Regions from separate parts of the Methyloversatilis sp. RAC08 genome, predicted to be linked through region 3. Evidence: predicted binding sites of a transcription regulator. Region 3 holds the regulator's gene; each other region holds the start of a gene.
The links. The regulator sigma-54, encoded in region 3, starts transcription at its own class of promoters, with help from an activator protein. The targets are predictions, from matches to a motif close to TGGCACNNTTCCTGCT.
Positions count from the first base shown of each region.

Region 1: BSY238_RS14705 (circularly permuted type 2 ATP-grasp protein) is a predicted target of sigma-54. The motif match lies at 2,277-2,292, and genes of this name have one in related genera.
Region 2: nifV (homocitrate synthase) is a predicted target of sigma-54. The motif match lies at 2,340-2,355, and genes of this name have one in related genera.

Region 1 covers NZ_CP016448.1:3,209,896-3,215,392, forward strand. The annotation lists gene BSY238_RS14695 (CobD/CbiB family protein) at 1-893, shown strand, start outside; gene bktB (beta-ketothiolase BktB) at 937-2,124, shown strand; gene BSY238_RS14705 (circularly permuted type 2 ATP-grasp protein) at 2,347-3,768, shown strand; gene BSY238_RS14710 (alpha-E domain-containing protein) at 3,770-4,720, shown strand; gene BSY238_RS14715 (transglutaminase family protein) at 4,902-5,497, shown strand, end outside.
Region 2 covers NZ_CP016448.1:1,333,967-1,339,463, reverse strand. The annotation lists gene nifA (nif-specific transcriptional activator NifA) at 500-2,173, shown strand; gene nifV (homocitrate synthase) at 2,382-3,521, shown strand; gene cysE (serine O-acetyltransferase) at 3,518-4,345, shown strand; gene nifW (nitrogenase stabilizing/protective protein NifW) at 4,338-4,670, shown strand; gene BSY238_RS06120 (hypothetical protein) at 4,694-5,143, shown strand; gene BSY238_RS06115 ((2Fe-2S) ferredoxin domain-containing protein) at 5,166-5,489, shown strand; gene BSY238_RS06110 (hypothetical protein) at 5,486-5,497, shown strand, end outside.
Region 3 covers NZ_CP016448.1:1,719,898-1,725,394, reverse strand. The annotation lists gene lptB (LPS export ABC transporter ATP-binding protein) at 1-415, shown strand, start outside; gene BSY238_RS07985 (RNA polymerase factor sigma-54) at 436-1,872, shown strand; gene hpf (ribosome hibernation-promoting factor, HPF/YfiA family) at 1,936-2,256, shown strand; gene ptsN (PTS IIA-like nitrogen regulatory protein PtsN) at 2,377-2,865, shown strand; gene hprK (HPr(Ser) kinase/phosphatase) at 2,834-3,769, shown strand; gene BSY238_RS07965 (PsiF family protein) at 3,873-4,199, shown strand; gene BSY238_RS07960 (hypothetical protein) at 4,341-5,027, shown strand; gene BSY238_RS07955 (hypothetical protein) at 5,126-5,497, shown strand, end outside.

The DNA.
Region 1 (5,497 bases), 1.5 Mb from region 3:
TCGAGCAATTCAAACCGCTGTCCTACGAACGCGTAGTGGCGGGGCCGCTTGCCCGCTACGCCTTCTGGTTCGAGCAGCGGCTCAATGCCGGTGAAGCCCGGCATGGCGTGATCGCGTGGGTGCTGGCAGTCGGCCTGCCGGTGTTCGCGGTCTGGTGCCTGTACCTCGTACTGGTATGGATCAACCCCTTGCTCGGCTGGGCGCTCAATGTGCTCGTGCTCTACGCCACCATGGGTTTCCGCCAGTTCAGCCACCATTTCGAGGCGATTGCCGACGCACTGCGCGCCGACGACCCGGACACTGCGCGGCGCGAGCTGTCGGACTGGCTGCAACGCAATACCGACCGGCTGAAGACCGAGGAAATCGCCCGTCTGTCCATCGAGCAGGGCATCCTCGCGGCGCATCGGCACGTGTTGGCGCCACTAGCGCTGTTTGCCCTGCTGCCCGGCCCGACCGGCCCGCTGCTGTATCGCCTGACCGAACGCCTGTCGTGGTCATGGGCGCGGCGGGAAAACATCGAATTCGGTGCATTCGGCCGCTTTGCGCGTCGCATGTACGAATGGCTGGACTGGGTACCCGTGCGCATGACCGCCGCCACCTTCGCCATCGTCGGCGATTTCGAGGATGCGGTGCATTGCTGGCGTACGCAGGCGGCAAAGTGGCCTGAACAGGCGGCCGGCATCCTGCTGGCCAGTGGCGCCGGCGCACTGGGCGTCAAGCTCGGCGCGCCGCTGTTCGAGCTCGGCGAGGTGGCCGACCGGCCTGAACTCGGCATGGGCAACGACGCCGATGTTGATCTGATGCAAAGCGCGATTGGTCTGGTCTGGCGCACACTGGTGTTTTGTCTGATCCTGCTTGGCTTGCTGACGCTGGCCGGCTATATCGGAAACTGATTCGAAACGTGTTCGGAAACTGATTTCAAGGGAGGTTGTGGCGATGGCTGACAAGAGAGAAGTGGTGATCGTGGGTGCAGCGCGTACGCCGATCGGTGCCTACGGCGGTTCGCTGAAGGATTTCACGGCGTGTGATCTGGGCGCGCATGTCGTCAAGGCCGCCTTCGCGCGCGCCGGTGTCGATGCCAAGGAAGCGCAGCATCTGGTGTTCGGCAACGTGATCCACACCGAAGCACGCGACATGTACGTGTCGCGCGTCGTCGCACTCAATGCCGGCATGGCCCAGGAGTCCTGCGCAATGGGCGTGAACCGCCTGTGCGGGTCCGGCTTCCAGGCCATCGTGTCGGCCGCCAATGCGATCCAGCTCGGCGACGCCGAATGTGCGGTCGGCGGCGGCGTCGAAACCATGAGCCGCGGCGGCTACCTGATGCCGGCTGCCCGCTGGGGCGCCCGCATGAACGACACCAAGATGATCGACATGATGGTCGGTGCACTGACCGATCCGTTCGAAACGACGCATATGGGCATCACGGCCGAGAACATCGCCAGCCAGTTCGGTTTCGGTCGTGAGGAGCAGGACGCCTTCGCGGTCGAATCGCACCGCCGCGCGGCGGCCGCAACCGATGCCGGCCACTTCAAATCGCAGATTGCGCCGCTTGAAGTGCAGACCAAGAAGGGCACGACGGTCATCGACACCGACGAACATTTCCGCCGTGACGCCACCGTCGAAGGCATGGCCAAGCTGCGCCCGGTATTCAAGAAGGACGGCTCGGTGACGGCTGGCAATGCCTCGGGCATCAACGACGGCGCGGCCGCCATCGTCATGATGGAAGCCGGTGCCGCCGCACGCGCCGGTGCCAAGCCGCTGGCCCGCCTGGTGTCCTATGCGGTCGCCGGCGTCGCGCCCAGCATCATGGGCACGGGTCCGATTCCGGCCGTCAAGCTCGCGCTCGCGCGTGCCGGCCTGAAGGCGTCCGATCTCGACGTGATCGAATCGAACGAGGCGTTTGCGGTGCAGGCGATGTGCGTGACGCGCGAACTCGGTCTCGACCCGGCCAAGGTAAACGTCAATGGCGGTGCAGTGGGCCTCGGTCATCCGGTCGGTGCGACGGGCGCTGTCCTGACCGTAAAGTGCCTGTACGAACTGCAGCGCACGGGTGGCCGCTACGGCCTGATCACGATGTGCATCGGCGGCGGGCAGGGCATTGCCGGCATCATCGAACGCATCTGAGCGCGTGCCGCTTCAACGCTCCGGAACGCCCCGCCCCCAGCGGGGCGTTTTGTTTTGCGGCTCTGCACCAGATGAATCCGGGTGTTGCACCGTTATGGTGCAAAAACCCAGCCGTGGCAGGGGTTTTCAGGTATCGACGCCGCTTTGCGGCATGGCACATTTCTCGCTGTGCTCCGGATGAAGTCAGCACACGCGCCACATCACCACCGAGACAACACGATCATGGCAAATCCGTCGTCGATCTATGACGAAATGAACAGTGCCGACGGCACGGTGCGCAGTCACTACGCCGGATACAAGAAATGGCTTGCGGAGACGCCCCCCGAGCGCATTGCCCAGAAGCGAGCCGAAGCCGACCTCGTCTTTCACCGCGTCGGCATCACCTTCGCCGTCTATGGCGAGGAGTCCGGCAAGGAACGCCTGATCCCGTTCGATATCGTGCCGCGCATCATTCCGGCGCAGGAATGGAAGCAGCTCGCGGCCGGCCTGCGCCAGCGGGTCAAGGCGTTGAACATGTTCCTGAACGACGTCTATCACGACCAGGAAATCATCAAGGCCGGTCACGTACCTGCCGAACAGATTCTGTCGAACAGCCAGTACCGCCCGGAAATGCAGGGCGTCGATGTGCCAGGCGGCATCTATGCCCATATCGCCGGGGTCGACGTGGTGCGTGCCGGCGCCGGCGAGTTCTACGTGCTGGAAGACAATCTGCGCGTGCCGTCCGGCGTGTCCTACATGCTGGAAGACCGGCGCATGATGATGCGGCTGTTCCCCGAGCTGTTTTCGCGCTACCGCGTGGCACCGGTCGAACACTACCCGGACATGCTGCTGACCAATCTGCGCGCCGTCGCACCGGCCGGGGTCATCGACCCGACCGTCGTCGTGCTGACGCCGGGCGCCTACAACTCTGCCTACTTCGAACACGCCTTCCTCGCGCAGCAGATGGGTGTCGAGCTGGTCGAGGGGCAGGACCTGTTCGTGCGCGACGAGCACCTGTACATGCGCACTACGCAGGGTCCGCAGCGGGTCGACGTGATCTACCGCCGCATCGACGATGACTTCCTCGACCCGCTCGCCTTCCGGCCCGATTCCATGCTTGGTGTGCCGGGGCTGCTGCAGGTCTACCGCGACGGTCACGTCACGCTGGCCAATGCGATCGGTACCGGCGTGGCCGACGACAAGTCGATCTACCCCTATGTGCCGGACATGATCCGCTTCTACCTCGGCGAAGAACCCTTGCTGAACAACGTGCCGACCTTCATGTGCCGCAAGCCGGACGATCTGGCTTACGTGCTGTCCCATCTGGGTGAGCTGGTCGTGAAGGAAACGCACGGCGCAGGCGGCTACGGCATGCTGATCGGCCCGCTTGCCACGAAGGAGGAAATCGAACGCTTCCGGCAGCTCATCATCGACACGCCGGATCGCTACATCGCCCAGCCGACGCTTGCGCTGTCTGCCTGCCCGACCTTCGTCGACGCCGGCATCGCGCCGCGCCACATCGACCTGCGTCCGTTCGTGCTGTCTGGCAAGGACATCAACATGGTCCCGGGCGGCCTGACCCGCGTGGCGCTGCGCGAAGGATCGCTGGTGGTGAATTCGTCGCAGGGCGGCGGCACCAAGGACACCTGGATACTGGAAATCTGACATGCTGAGCCGCACCGCAGATCACCTCTACTGGATGGCGCGCTACATCGAACGCGCCGAAAACGTCGCCCGCATGCTGGACGTGAATTACCGCATGTCCATGGTGCCGCAGGCCGAAGGCGGCATCGATGCCGGCTGGGGGGCGACGCTGTCGATCACCGGTCTGGAAGACGCCTTCCGCGCCAAGCACAGTGCGGCCACGATGGAATCGGTGCTCGAATTCATGGTGTTCGACGGTACGAACTCGTCGTCGATCATGAGCTGCCTGCGCATGGCGCGCGAGAACGCCCACGCGGTGCGCGGCACCATCACATCGGAAATGTGGGAAACCACCAACGACACCTGGCTCAAGATGCGCGACTACCCGCGCTGGAAACTCGCCGGCAGCGAAATCGGTGAATTCTTCGAATGGGTCAAGTTCCGCTCGCACCTGTCGCGCGGCGTCACGCTGGGCACAATGCTGCGCGACGAGGCATTTCACTTCATCCGCCTCGGCACCTTCCTTGAACGGGCTGATGCGACCGCGCGCTTCATCGACGTGAAGTACCACATGCTGGTCGACGGCGCCGCGCCGCCGGACACCGCAGCCGACTACTACCAGTGGAGCGCGCTGCTGCGCTCGGTGTCCGCCTTTGAGGTGTATCGCAAGGTCTATCGCGACCTGATCACGCCGGTCAAGGTCGCCGAACTGCTAATCCTGAACGACCAGATGCCGCGTTCGCTGCGCACCAGCATGGTCGAGGTGTTCGAAAACCTGAATGCGCTGTCCAACTACCGATCGAGCGAGACCGAAAGACGTGCCGGCGAACTGCAGGCCAGCCTGAAGTTCGGTCGCATCGAGGACGTGTTCGCGCGCGGTCTGCACGAATACCTCACGCAGTTCATCGTACGTGTCATTGATCTGGGCAACCGGGTGTCCGAAGACTTCCTGGTGCCGATGTCGTCGAATTGACTACCCCCTGGGCCGGCCTGCGTCCGTCCCGCCCCCCGAGGGGGGCAAGTCGTCTTGGGGCGGCCCGGCGACGACTTGTCTGCCCCCCGGGCCGGCCTGCGTCCGTCCCGCCCCCCGAGGGGGCAAGTCGTCTTGGGGCGGCCCGGCGACGACTTGACTGCTGATATCAGAGGAGATAACCATGCTGCTCGACATCCGCCACGAAACCACGCTGCGCTACATGCGGCCGGTGCAATACAGCATCCAGCAGCTGCGGCTGACGCCGCGCGAGGATTCGACCCAGCGGGCACTGGCCTGGAAGGTTCAGGTGCCGGGCAACGCGCGCCGCTCGATCGATGCGCACGGCAATGTCGGCCACCTGTTGACGCTGGACCGCCCGCACAGCGAGCTGTCCATCCTGGTCAGCGGTACGGTTCGCATGACCGAGGATGCGGCGTGGATGCCGCGTGATGCGGGCACGTTGTCGCCGCTGTCCTATCTGGCGACCAGCCGTCTGACGGAGAGCGACGAGCAGGCCCATGCGATGGCGGCCACCCATCTTCGCGCGCGACGCGACACCGTGGGCGAACTGCTCGATCTGAGCGGCGCCGTCTGCGGCGCGGTGCGTCACCAACCCGAATGCGTGCCGCCGGCTGGCGCAGCCAGTGCCTTCGAAGCCGGGCGCGGCTGCGGTGCCGACATCGCGCACGCCTTCATCGCCTGCTGTCGAGCCGCCGGCCTGCCGGCACGTTTCGTCAGCGGCTATCTGGTGGACGCAGCCGGAGAATGGGCTGCGCC
Region 2 (5,497 bases), 390 kb from region 3:
TCCACTGCGGCAATACGGCGTCGCGCCGGTCGGGCACGGCGATTGTGGCCGGGCCGGACGTCGTGCGGCAGGTATGTAGCGTGTGACAGGGTTTGTCGGCTTTGCAGCATCAGCGACAGCCTGCGCGCGCACTGTTTTGGTATTGCGCCGCACCAACCCGGACGGCATTGAACAGCGGCTGAACGGCAAGCGAGCGGGGTCGTGCTCGCGGGTCTCACGCAAATGGCGTCCTGCCGGCATTCGTGCTTTCGGCCGCCATCGTGCACCATAACCCTGCTCCGGGTACGGGCTTTGCTTGGAGGTATCCGGGCGGAGACAAATGCGGGCTAACCCACCATCTGGAGCAAGCCGCCGGACGGTCGCCAGCGTCGGCGACAAGGTCGCTCGCCCGCCTTTCCCCACCATAACAAGACCTCCAGGGGCCACTGCACAGTGGGAACCCGACGCGACCGCACAGGCGTCGCTTCGGATTTCCGGACCAACCGCCGGGGGCTGCATCATGGGTGTCAATGGAATCGAGCTGAACGCTCGTGCCAATGTAGAACTGGTGACGGTCTACGAGATCAGCAAGATCCTGAGCTCGTCGCTTGACGTCACCAAGACGCTGCGAGAAGCGCTCAATGTGCTTGCGCATCATCTCGATTTCCGACGCGCAATGATTGCGCTGGCTGACGAGGACGGCGAATCGCTGAGCCTCGCGGCGGCGGTCGGGCTGAGCGCCAAGGAGTGGGCGAGCGGACGCTATCGGGCGGGCGAAGGGATACTCGGACGCATCTACAGATCGGGTTCGCCCATGGTCGTGCCCGACATTTCGGTCGAACCGCTGTTCCTTAACCGCACCGGCGCCCTGGATGAAGCCGACGGCCACACGATCGCCTTCATCGGTGTGCCGATACGCGGCAGCAGCGAAGCCCTTGGCGTGTTGTGCGTGGATCGTGCCGTGACGCCGCGCGGCAGTTTCAGCAGCGATGTTCGCGTGCTGACCATGGCGGCCAATCTGGTCGGACAGTCGGTGGCGCTGCGCCGCGTCGTCCATGAAGAACATGAACGTCTGCTGAACCAGGCCAAGCTGGCGCGGCGGGAAACGCGCGGCCGCTTCAAGCTGGACAATGTGGTCGGTTCTTCGCCCCGCATGCAGGAAGTATTTGCCGAAGCGCACCAGGTGGCGCCGTCGCGCGCCACCGTCCTGTTGCGCGGCGAGAGCGGTACCGGCAAGGAAGTCATTGCGCGCGCGATCCATGAATTGTCGACCCGCAAGGGCGGTCCGTTCATCAAGCTGAACTGTGCGGCGCTGTCCGAATCGCTGCTCGAGTCGGAATTGTTCGGCCACGAAAAGGGGTCGTTCACCGGCGCCAGCGGCGAGCGCAAGGGGCGCTTCGAACTGGCCGACGGCGGCACGCTGTTTCTGGACGAGATCGGCGACATATCGCCGGCGTTCCAGACCAAGCTGCTGCGCGTGCTGCAGGAGCGCGAATTCGAGCGGGTCGGCGGCTCGCGTCCGATCAAGGTCGATGTGCGGCTGGTCTGCGCCACCAACCGGAATCTGGAAAAGATGGTGGCGGCCGGTACCTTCCGCGCCGACCTGTATTTCCGGATCAATGTGGTGAGCATCTTCCTGCCGTCGCTGCGCGAACGGCGCGAGGACATCCCGGCACTGACCCGGCACTTCCTCGAGCGCTTCAATCGCGAGAACGATCGCACCATGAAGCTGGCACCGAGCGGGCAGACGGTGATGATGCAATGCTACTGGCCAGGCAATGTTCGCGAGCTGGAAAACTGCATCGAGCGCACCGCGACGATGGCGCACCACGATTCGATCGAGGCGTCTGACTTTCCCTGTTCATCAAACCGATGTCTCACCCAGGTGCTGCATTTCGTCAAGAAGGACGACGCCGTGTCGCCGGTACTGGTGAGCGCGGCACTGCATCATCCTGACGACTCTTCTGCGGACGATACGGTGGAGGCTGCCGCGCAGCCGGCACGCGGGGAGGCCGGCGCATCGGCAGCGCGGCCGACTGATGACGACAAGCCGCAAGGCGAGCGTGAACGGCTGGTGTGGGCGATGGAACAATGCGGCTGGGTGCAGGCCAAGGCGGCCCGGTTGCTCAACATCACGCCGCGCCAGATGGGCTATGCGCTGAAGAAGTACGACATCGAAGTCAGGCGCTTCTAACCTGTGATGACAGCCGGTCATGGCGCGCGCGCCCCTGTTCCTCCCCTGTTGCAAACGACACAAAGCCGACAGGCGCGCTGCGCCGCTTTGTTTCACTGCGGACGGGCGAGTGGGAGCGGCTTGGAAAACCCCTTTTGTCTCATGGTGTTGCGATCAGATCGGATGATGGCATAGCGCTTGCTGAATGACTGTCGGGAGGAATCGCGACATGGCAGCCGACTTCATCATCAATGACACCACGCTGCGCGACGGCGAACAGACTGCCGGCGTTGCGTTCACGGCAAACGAAAAATGCACCATCGCCCGTGCCCTGGCGCTGGCCGGCGTGCCCGAGATGGAAATCGGCATTCCGACGATGGGTGAAGCGGAGATCGAAGTCATCCAGGACATCGCTTCGCAACATCTTTCGTCGCAGCTGATGGTGTGGGCGCGCATGGTCGATGCGGATCTCGATGCCGCGCTGCGCTGTCCGGTGGACATCGTGCACATGTCGCTGCCGGTGTCCGACCTGCAACTCGAATCCAAGCTGCGGCGCAGCCGCGAATGGGTGCTGGCGCAGATCGTGCCGCACGTCGCACGTGCGCTCGATGCCGGCGTCGACGTCAGCGTCGGCATGGAAGACGCGTCGCGTGCCGACATCGACTTCCTGTGCCGCGTAGCCGAAGAAGCGCAGCGGGCCGGCGCACGCCGCGTGCGCTTCGCCGACACGCTGGGCATGCTCGATCCCTTCGGCACCTGGATGATGGTGTCGCGCCTGCGCCGCGCGGTCGACATCGAAATCGAAATGCATGCCCACAACGATCTCGGGCTGGCTACCGCCAACACGCTGGCCGCGTTCCGCGCTGGGGCGACACATGCCAACACGACCGTAAACGGGCTGGGCGAACGCGCCGGCAATGCGCCGCTGGAAGAGGTGGTGATGGCGATGCGCCACATTCACGGAGCCGATGCCGGCATCACGACGCAGTCGCTGTTGCAGATATCGCATCTGGTCGAGCGCGCATCGGGTCGGCGCATTGCCGCCAACAAGAGCATCGTGGGTTCCGACGTGTTCACGCATGAGTCGGGCATCCATGTCGATGGCCTGATCAAGAACCCGCGCAACTACCAGAGCTTCGACCCGGCCGAACTGGGCCGTTCGCACCGCATGGTGCTGGGCAAGCATTCGGGCTCGCACGCGGTGCTCGCCGCCTATGCGCAGCTCGGCATGTATCCGTCGGTGCCGGAGGTAGCGCAGATCATCGAGCGCATCCGCGCCTACGCCACGCGCAACAAGTGCGAACCGGACGCGACCCAGCTCGCCGATTTCTACCTCGAGGTCATGCGCACGCAGCGGGAGACTTCATGAACACGGACAACGCCACCTTGGATTCCTGCATCGATCCCTCGCCGCCGCCCGCAACGCTGGGGCTGTTCGCCATGCTGCGCGAAGATGTGGCCTGCGTATTCAAGCGCGACCCGGCGGCACGCAGCACGCTCGAACTGCTGACCATCTACCCCGGCATCCAGGCGCTGGTGATGCATCGACTGGCACACGCGATGTGGCTGCGCGGCCTGCGCTATCTGCCGCGCCTGCTGTCCTTCGTCACGCGCTTCCTGACCAATGTGGACATCCATCCGGCCGCCTGCATCGGCCGGCGCTTCTTCATCGATCACGGTGCCTGCGTGGTGATCGGCGAGACCGCGGAAATCGGCGACGACGTGACGCTGTATCACGGCGTCACGCTGGGCGGCACCACCTGGAGTGCCGGCAAGCGCCACCCTACGCTGGGTTCCGGCGTCATTGTCGGCGCCGGCGCCAAGATACTTGGGGCGATCACGGTCGGTGACTGCGCGCGTGTGGCCGCCAATTCGGTGGTGATTGAAGACGTGTCGCCCGGAATGACCGTGGTCGGCATTCCCGGCCGCATGGTGCTGCCGAAGAGTCAGCGCCGCATCACCGACGGCGGCATCGACCTCGACCACCACCAGATGCCCGATCCGGTGGGCAAGGCACTCGCCTGCCTGCTCGAACGCATCGCCGATCTCGAATGCGAGATCGGCCGCCTCAAAGGCGACCTGCCCGCCATGCAGGGCGCCTGTCGCGACTGCGACGACACCTGTTCTCAACCCGCCTTCGACGGCAGCCTGCACGCCGCCGACATCCCACAAGGAGTGAAACGTCATGGATGAACTGACCCAGCGTCTGGCCACACTTTCGTCGGCCGAAGATTTCCTGGAATTCTTCGCACTGCCCTTCGACCAGTCGGTCGTCAATGTGAACCGGCTGCACATCCTCAAGCGCTTCTACCAGTATCTGCGCGGCGAGCAGGGCGTCGCCGAAGGGGAGGCTGGGGTTGTCTATGCACGCTATCGAGCGCTTCTGGCCCGTGCCTATGAGGACTTCGTGAAGTCCACGCCGGCGCAGGAGAAGGTGTTCAAGGTGTTCCAGGACGCGGACGGACAGCAGCGCGTATCGCTCGCCAGCCTGCGCTCGACGCTGCCCTCGGTGGTCTGACGTGTCGACGAAGGAGCACAGCCATGGACGACAGCGATACCTTCCTCGCCTGCGTCGGCGCGCTTGAAAGCGAAGCCGCCGCGCATTACGCAGTGGCCGCACGGCACGCGCTGAACGCCGGCGACGCCGACCTCGAAGCCTTCTTCCAGGATCTCGCCGAGCTGGCGCGAATGGAGGCGAGCGAGGCGCTGCCCGGCAAGCCCTTGTCGGCGGCCGCCGCACTGCCGCGCATCCGTCCGATCGAAGTCGAAAAGCCGCGCACCGCCATCAAGGTGATTTCCGACGAGGTGCTCGACCTGCATCGCGCACTTGAACGCGCGCTCGACCTGAAACGTCGCAGCCACAGCTATTACGCGACGATGGCCGTGCTCGCGCCGGATCCCGGATTGCGCAAGATGGCGCGCGCCTTCGCACACGACGACGCCGCCCATCTGAACGAAATCGAACGCTGGATTTCGCGCCACACCGCCTGACCGCCACCCTGAAGGACACATCATGCCCAAGCCGCACAAACACGTTTTCGTATGCAGTCAGCAGCGCCCGAACGGCCATCCGCGCGGATCGTGTGCACAGAAGGGCGGCGCTGAAGTGCTGCAGACCTTCTGGGCTGAACTGCAGGCACGCAACTGCTTCGACAGGATTGCCGTGACCTACTCGGGCTGCCTCGGCCCGTGCGACCAGGGCACCAATGTCGTCGTCTATCCGGAAGGCGTCATGTACTCGAACGTGACCAAGGGCGACGTCGCCGAAATCTTCGACCGGCATCTGCTGGGCGATGCGCCGGTCGAACGCCTGCTTGCCGGCGAGGCAATCTGGTGAATCTGTTC
Region 3 (5,497 bases):
GGAACTGAACGAGAAGGATGCGCGGGTGCGAGCACAGCGGCTGGAAGAATTGCTGGCCGAACTGGGCATTGCCCACCTGCGCAAGAGTGCGGCCGTGGCGCTGTCGGGCGGCGAGCGGCGGCGTGTCGAGATCGCCCGCGCACTGGCCACGTCGCCGCGCTTCATCCTGCTCGACGAACCGTTCGCCGGTGTGGACCCGATTGCGGTGATCGACATCCAGAAAACCATCCGCTTCCTGAAGGAACGCGGCATCGGCGTTCTGATCACCGACCACAATGTGCGGGAAACGCTGGGCATCTGTGACCGGGCTTACATCATCAACGAAGGCGAGGTGCTGGCGAGCGGCCGGCCGGACGAAATCGTGTATAACGAAAGTGTCAGGAAGGTCTATCTGGGCGAGCATTTCCGCCTGTAGCCCGCCGAAATTTGCACACCATGAAGCAGTCGCTGCAACTCAAACTTTCCCAGCATCTTGCGCTGACACCGCAGCTGCAACAGTCGATCCGGCTATTGCAGCTGTCGACCATCGAATTCAATCAGGAAATCGAACGTTTCCTCGATGAGAACCCGATGCTCGAGCGTGACGAGCCGGATGCCACCGCCAGCTTCCAGCCGCCGCCCGAAAGCGTTGCCGAGGTGCGCGATGCGCCGCAGGAAAGCACCCAGGCCAGCGCCGACGAACGTGCCCCCGAGGGTACGGGCAGCGCCGACATGGACGAGTGGTCGGGCGAAGGCGGCAACTACGGTACGCGCAGCGGCGGCGACGATGACGATGGCGACTACCAGGACGTGCAGGCGGCCGGTACCTCGCTGAGGGACCACCTGTGCGGCCAGCTCGCCCTGTCGCAGATGAGCGAGCGCGACCGCTATCTGATCCGCCTGCTGATCGAAGCGCTTGACGATGACGGCTACCTGAACCAGGGCCTGGACGAACTGGTCGAGCTGCTGCCGGAAGAGGCCGACATCGACCTCGACGACCTGTCGATCGCGCTGCGCCAGTTGCAGAACTTCGACCCGCCCGGCGTGGCGGCGCGCGACCCGCGCGAATGCCTGCTGATGCAGCTCAACTTCCTGGCGACCGACGAAGTATCGACGCTTGCACGCGTCATCATCGATCAGCACATCGATCTGCTGGCTGCGCGTGATTTCGCCAAGATCCGGCGTGCGGTCGGCTGCGATGAAGAACTGCTGCGCGCCGCACAGAACCTGATCCGTTCGCTCAACCCCCGTCCGGGTGCCCAGTTCGCGCCGATCGATGCGCGCTACATCGTGCCCGACGTCGTGGTGCGCAAGGTGCGCGGCCAATGGACGGCGCTGCTCAATCCGGATGCCATGCCGCGTCTGCGGATCAACCGGCTGTATGCGGAAATCCTGCAGGGCCAGCGCGGCAGCGGTCTGTCCGGCCAGCTGCAGGAGGCCAAGTGGCTGATCAAGAATGTCCAGCAGCGCTTCGACACCATCCTGCGTGTCTCTCAGGCCATCGTCGAGCGCCAGCGCCAGTTCTTCGAATTCGGTGAGGTTGCGATGCGGCCGCTGACGCTGCGCGAGATCGCGGAGACGCTGGAACTGCATGAATCCACCATTTCTCGGGTGACGTCGCAGAAGTACATGGCGACGACACGCGGCCTGTTCGAACTGAAATATTTTTTCGGCAGCCATGTGGCAACCGAAAGCGGCGGGGCCTGCTCAGCCACCGCAATCCGCGCACTCATCCGCCAGTTGGTGGGTGCCGAGGATGCCAAGCGTCCGTTGTCGGACTCGCGCATCGCGGAAATACTGGGTCAGCAGGGCATCGTGGTTGCGCGGCGCACCATCGCCAAATACCGTGAATCGCTCAACATCCCGCCGGTCAGCGTGCGCAAGGCGATCTAGCGCGTTCAATGACGAACGCCCGGACCGTCCCGCATATTCCGTCCCGCAACGACAGGAGGCAGCATGAACCTCACCATCACCGGCCATCATCTTGAAGTGACGCAGCCGATCCGCGACTACATCGAGTCCAAGCTCGAACGCGTGATCCGCCATTTCGACCACGTAACAAGCGTTTCCGTGATTCTGACTGTCGAAAAGCTGCGACAGAAGGCGGAAGTCACTCTGCACGTGCGAGGCCGCGACATCTTCGTCGAAGCGGAAAGCGAAGACATGTATGCCACCCTCGACAACCTGATGGACAAACTCGATCGTCAGGTGCTCAAACACAAGGAAAAATCGAACGAGCACACGCGCGAGTCGGTCAAGCACCAAGCGGCAGAATGACACGATTGCCATCTGTCACGAGCGTATAATCCGACGTCTTGTTGCAGTGCAATCAACTTCACGGCGCGGTTTCCGATATCCGGTAATCGCGCCCGCCGCGTGTTCGGAGTAGCCCCTGACATGACGCTCATCGCCAAGCTGTTGCCCGTTTCGAATGTCTGTATCGGCCTTGAGGCCAGCAGCAAGAAACGTGTGTTCGAACAGGCCGGCCTGCTGTTCGAGAACCATCAGGGTATTGCCCGCAGCCAGGTGTTCGACAGCCTGTTCGCACGGGAAAAGCTCGGCTCCACCGGACTCGGTCAGGGCGTGGCGATTCCGCACGGCCGCATCAAGGGTCTGAAGGAAGCCATCGGCGGGTTTGTGCGGCTGGATACGCCGGTCGCCTTCGATGCGCCGGACGGCCGACCGGTCAATCTGCTGTTCGTGCTGCTGGTGCCCGAGCAGGCAACCGAGCTGCATCTGCAGATATTGTCCGAGCTGGCACAAATGTTTGCAGACAAGGCGTTCCGCGAACAGCTGCTTCAGGCAGCAGACGCCGCTGCCATCCACGCTCTATTCACCACCTGGCAACCGGTGCATGCGGAAGCTCAGCGTCGCGCGGCTGTTTGAGGACAATCGCGACCGTCTTCGCCTGCAGTGGCAGTGCGGCGACGGCAACACACTGATCGTTGCCGATCAGATCGGCCTGTCGCCCGCCGATCTCGTCGGGCATCTCAATACCATTCACACCCGGCGCATCCAGGTCATCGGCGTGCCGGAAATCCTGTGGGTTGAAAACGTCAGTCCGCGCAAGGTCGAGGACATCGTGGGTTCGCTGCTGGAAGCCCATCCGCCGGCCTTCATCGTCGCCGACGGCGCCCAGCCGCCGGCCGCCATACGCGCCGGCTGTGCGGAGCACGGCATTCCGCTGATCACCACGCAACGCAGTGCGGCATCGGTCATCGACCAGGTGCGCGCCTACCTCGCGCGCGAACTGGCCGACCAGACCACGCTGCACGGCGTATCGATGGATGTGCTTGGCATGGGCGTGCTGATCACCGGTGATTCGGGTGTCGGCAAGAGCGAACTTGCGCTCGAACTGATTTCGCGCGGGCACGGGCTGGTTGCCGACGACTGCGTGGAAATCTCGCGCATCGCGCCGACCGTACTCGAGGGGCGCTGCCCCGAATTGCTGAAGGACTTTCTCGAAGTTCGCGGGCTGGGCGTGCTGAATATCCGGACGGTATTCGGTGAAACTGCCTGTCGGCGCAAGATGAAGCTGCAGCTCGTCGTGCATCTGCAGAAGCAGGTAACCGGTCTGCCTGAAGCCACGCGCATGCCGCTCGACAACGAGGTCATGGACATCCTCGGCGTGAAGATACGCAAGGTTGTCATACCGGTGGCGGCCGGACGCAATCTGGCCGTGCTGGTCGAGGCGGCCGTACGCGTCACGATTCTCCGTTTCCGCGGCATCGACTCCACACTCGAATTCGTAGAACGTCAGCGCCGCGCGCTTGGCGGCGACGAGGGCTGAAACAGAACTTCCCTGTTCGATGACATGCGAATATCATGCGAATCGACTGGCGCCTGTCAGTCGATTCGCATGTTCATTCATTGTTGTCGTGAGGAGGTACATCATGTCCGCATACCGCTTGTCCTCGACGCTGACTGTCCTGTCAGCAGCCTTTCTGCTCGTCTCGCCGAGCGCCGCCATCGCCGGGCCGCAGCAGGAGAAGATGAAAGCCTGCAATGCCGAAGCGAAGGAGAAGGCGCTCAAGGGCGATGAACGTCGCAGCTTCATGAGCGGCTGCCTGTCGTCGGGTTCTGCCGCAAAACAGACGCTGACGGCCGACGAAGCGGGTGCGCTGAAGGACCGCAAGAAGCAGTGCCGCACCGAAGCCACCGAAAAGGCGCTCAAGGGCGAAGAAAGAAAGTCCTTCATAGCGGAATGCGTCAAGGCCTGACCTTGATGTTGCCGGTGTCGCATCCACGGCACCGGCCGATGTGGCTTATGCAACAACCCGACATGAATCGTGCCGCAAGGCGAGCAGCGACGCGATGCCCTTTTGCTATAGTCAAGCGGTGTTCGACTGTCGGGGTACGTCGTGCTGCGCTATTGCAACAAGGGCATCCGGCTGCTGTGTGGCGTGACGCTCCTTGCAGCCGCGTCGATGGCTGCGGCATTCAGTTTTTCCGAAGAGGCGGAGAAGGACGCGCGGGCTGAAGAAGAACGCCGCGCCACCTCGCACACGGCGCTGTCCCTCCCCGCAGGCTGTCTCGCCGAGCTGAAGCGAAAGAAGATCATGATCGTCATGGGCGAGCGCACCGGCGAAGGCATCAGCGCCAGCCAGGCCCGCTACAGCCCGCATTTCAATTCGATCAACAAGCGCCTGCTCAGGCAGGGCATCCGCACCTATTCCCAGCAGGAAATCACGGCCCACATCGCTCAGGCCGAAGTTGACGCCTACTTCCGCAACGATCCGGACGCCGCACTGGCGGCTTCGAAGAAGATGGGCGCCCAGCTCGTCCTGCGTGGCACGATCGCGTCGCGCTCGATGCTGAATCCGGTAGTACGCATTCCCGAGGTCTACGTGACGATCGCCTTCGCGCTCATGAAGCCTGACGGCACGCTGCTGTCCGATGCCCAGGCGTCGGCCGAGTCGTATTCGGGCAGCGACACGCTGGCCATGGCCGGCACGCTGGTGGAAGAAAAGGCAGATGGCGTGGTGAGCACGCTGCTGGGCGGTTACTGCGCGCATGCGGCATCGACCGCCGGCAACAAACGAAGATAGGCAGTTCGCACCAGGGCAACGGCCGGCAGGCCAGGGCACTTCCAGTCGGCGCAGAACCGGCATGAAATCGATCGGGATGACCAAATGAAAGGGATGTCATGACTATCAACCACGGGATGTTGCGCCACAGGGTGGCACTTGCAGTCGCACTGGCATGCATCGGGGCGCCGGCTTTCGCACAGCCGACGTTCGAGAGCGCTTCGCCGACGGCCGGCACCAGCACTTCCGACAAGGCCAACGAAAGCGCCGACAAGGCGATGTACAAGGCTGTCGAGTACAGCAACAAGAACAAGAAGGGGCCGACCGTCATCGTCGTGCCGGGCGAGATCAAGAGCAACAATGCCACCTTCACGCAGAAGTTCGCCTCCAACAACATTGCCGACTTCGGCGAACTCGAGCTGTCGCAGGCCAATTTCAAGGTGCTGGAGCGGTCCGATCTCGGCCCGCTGCTGGGCGAGTTCCAGTTGGCA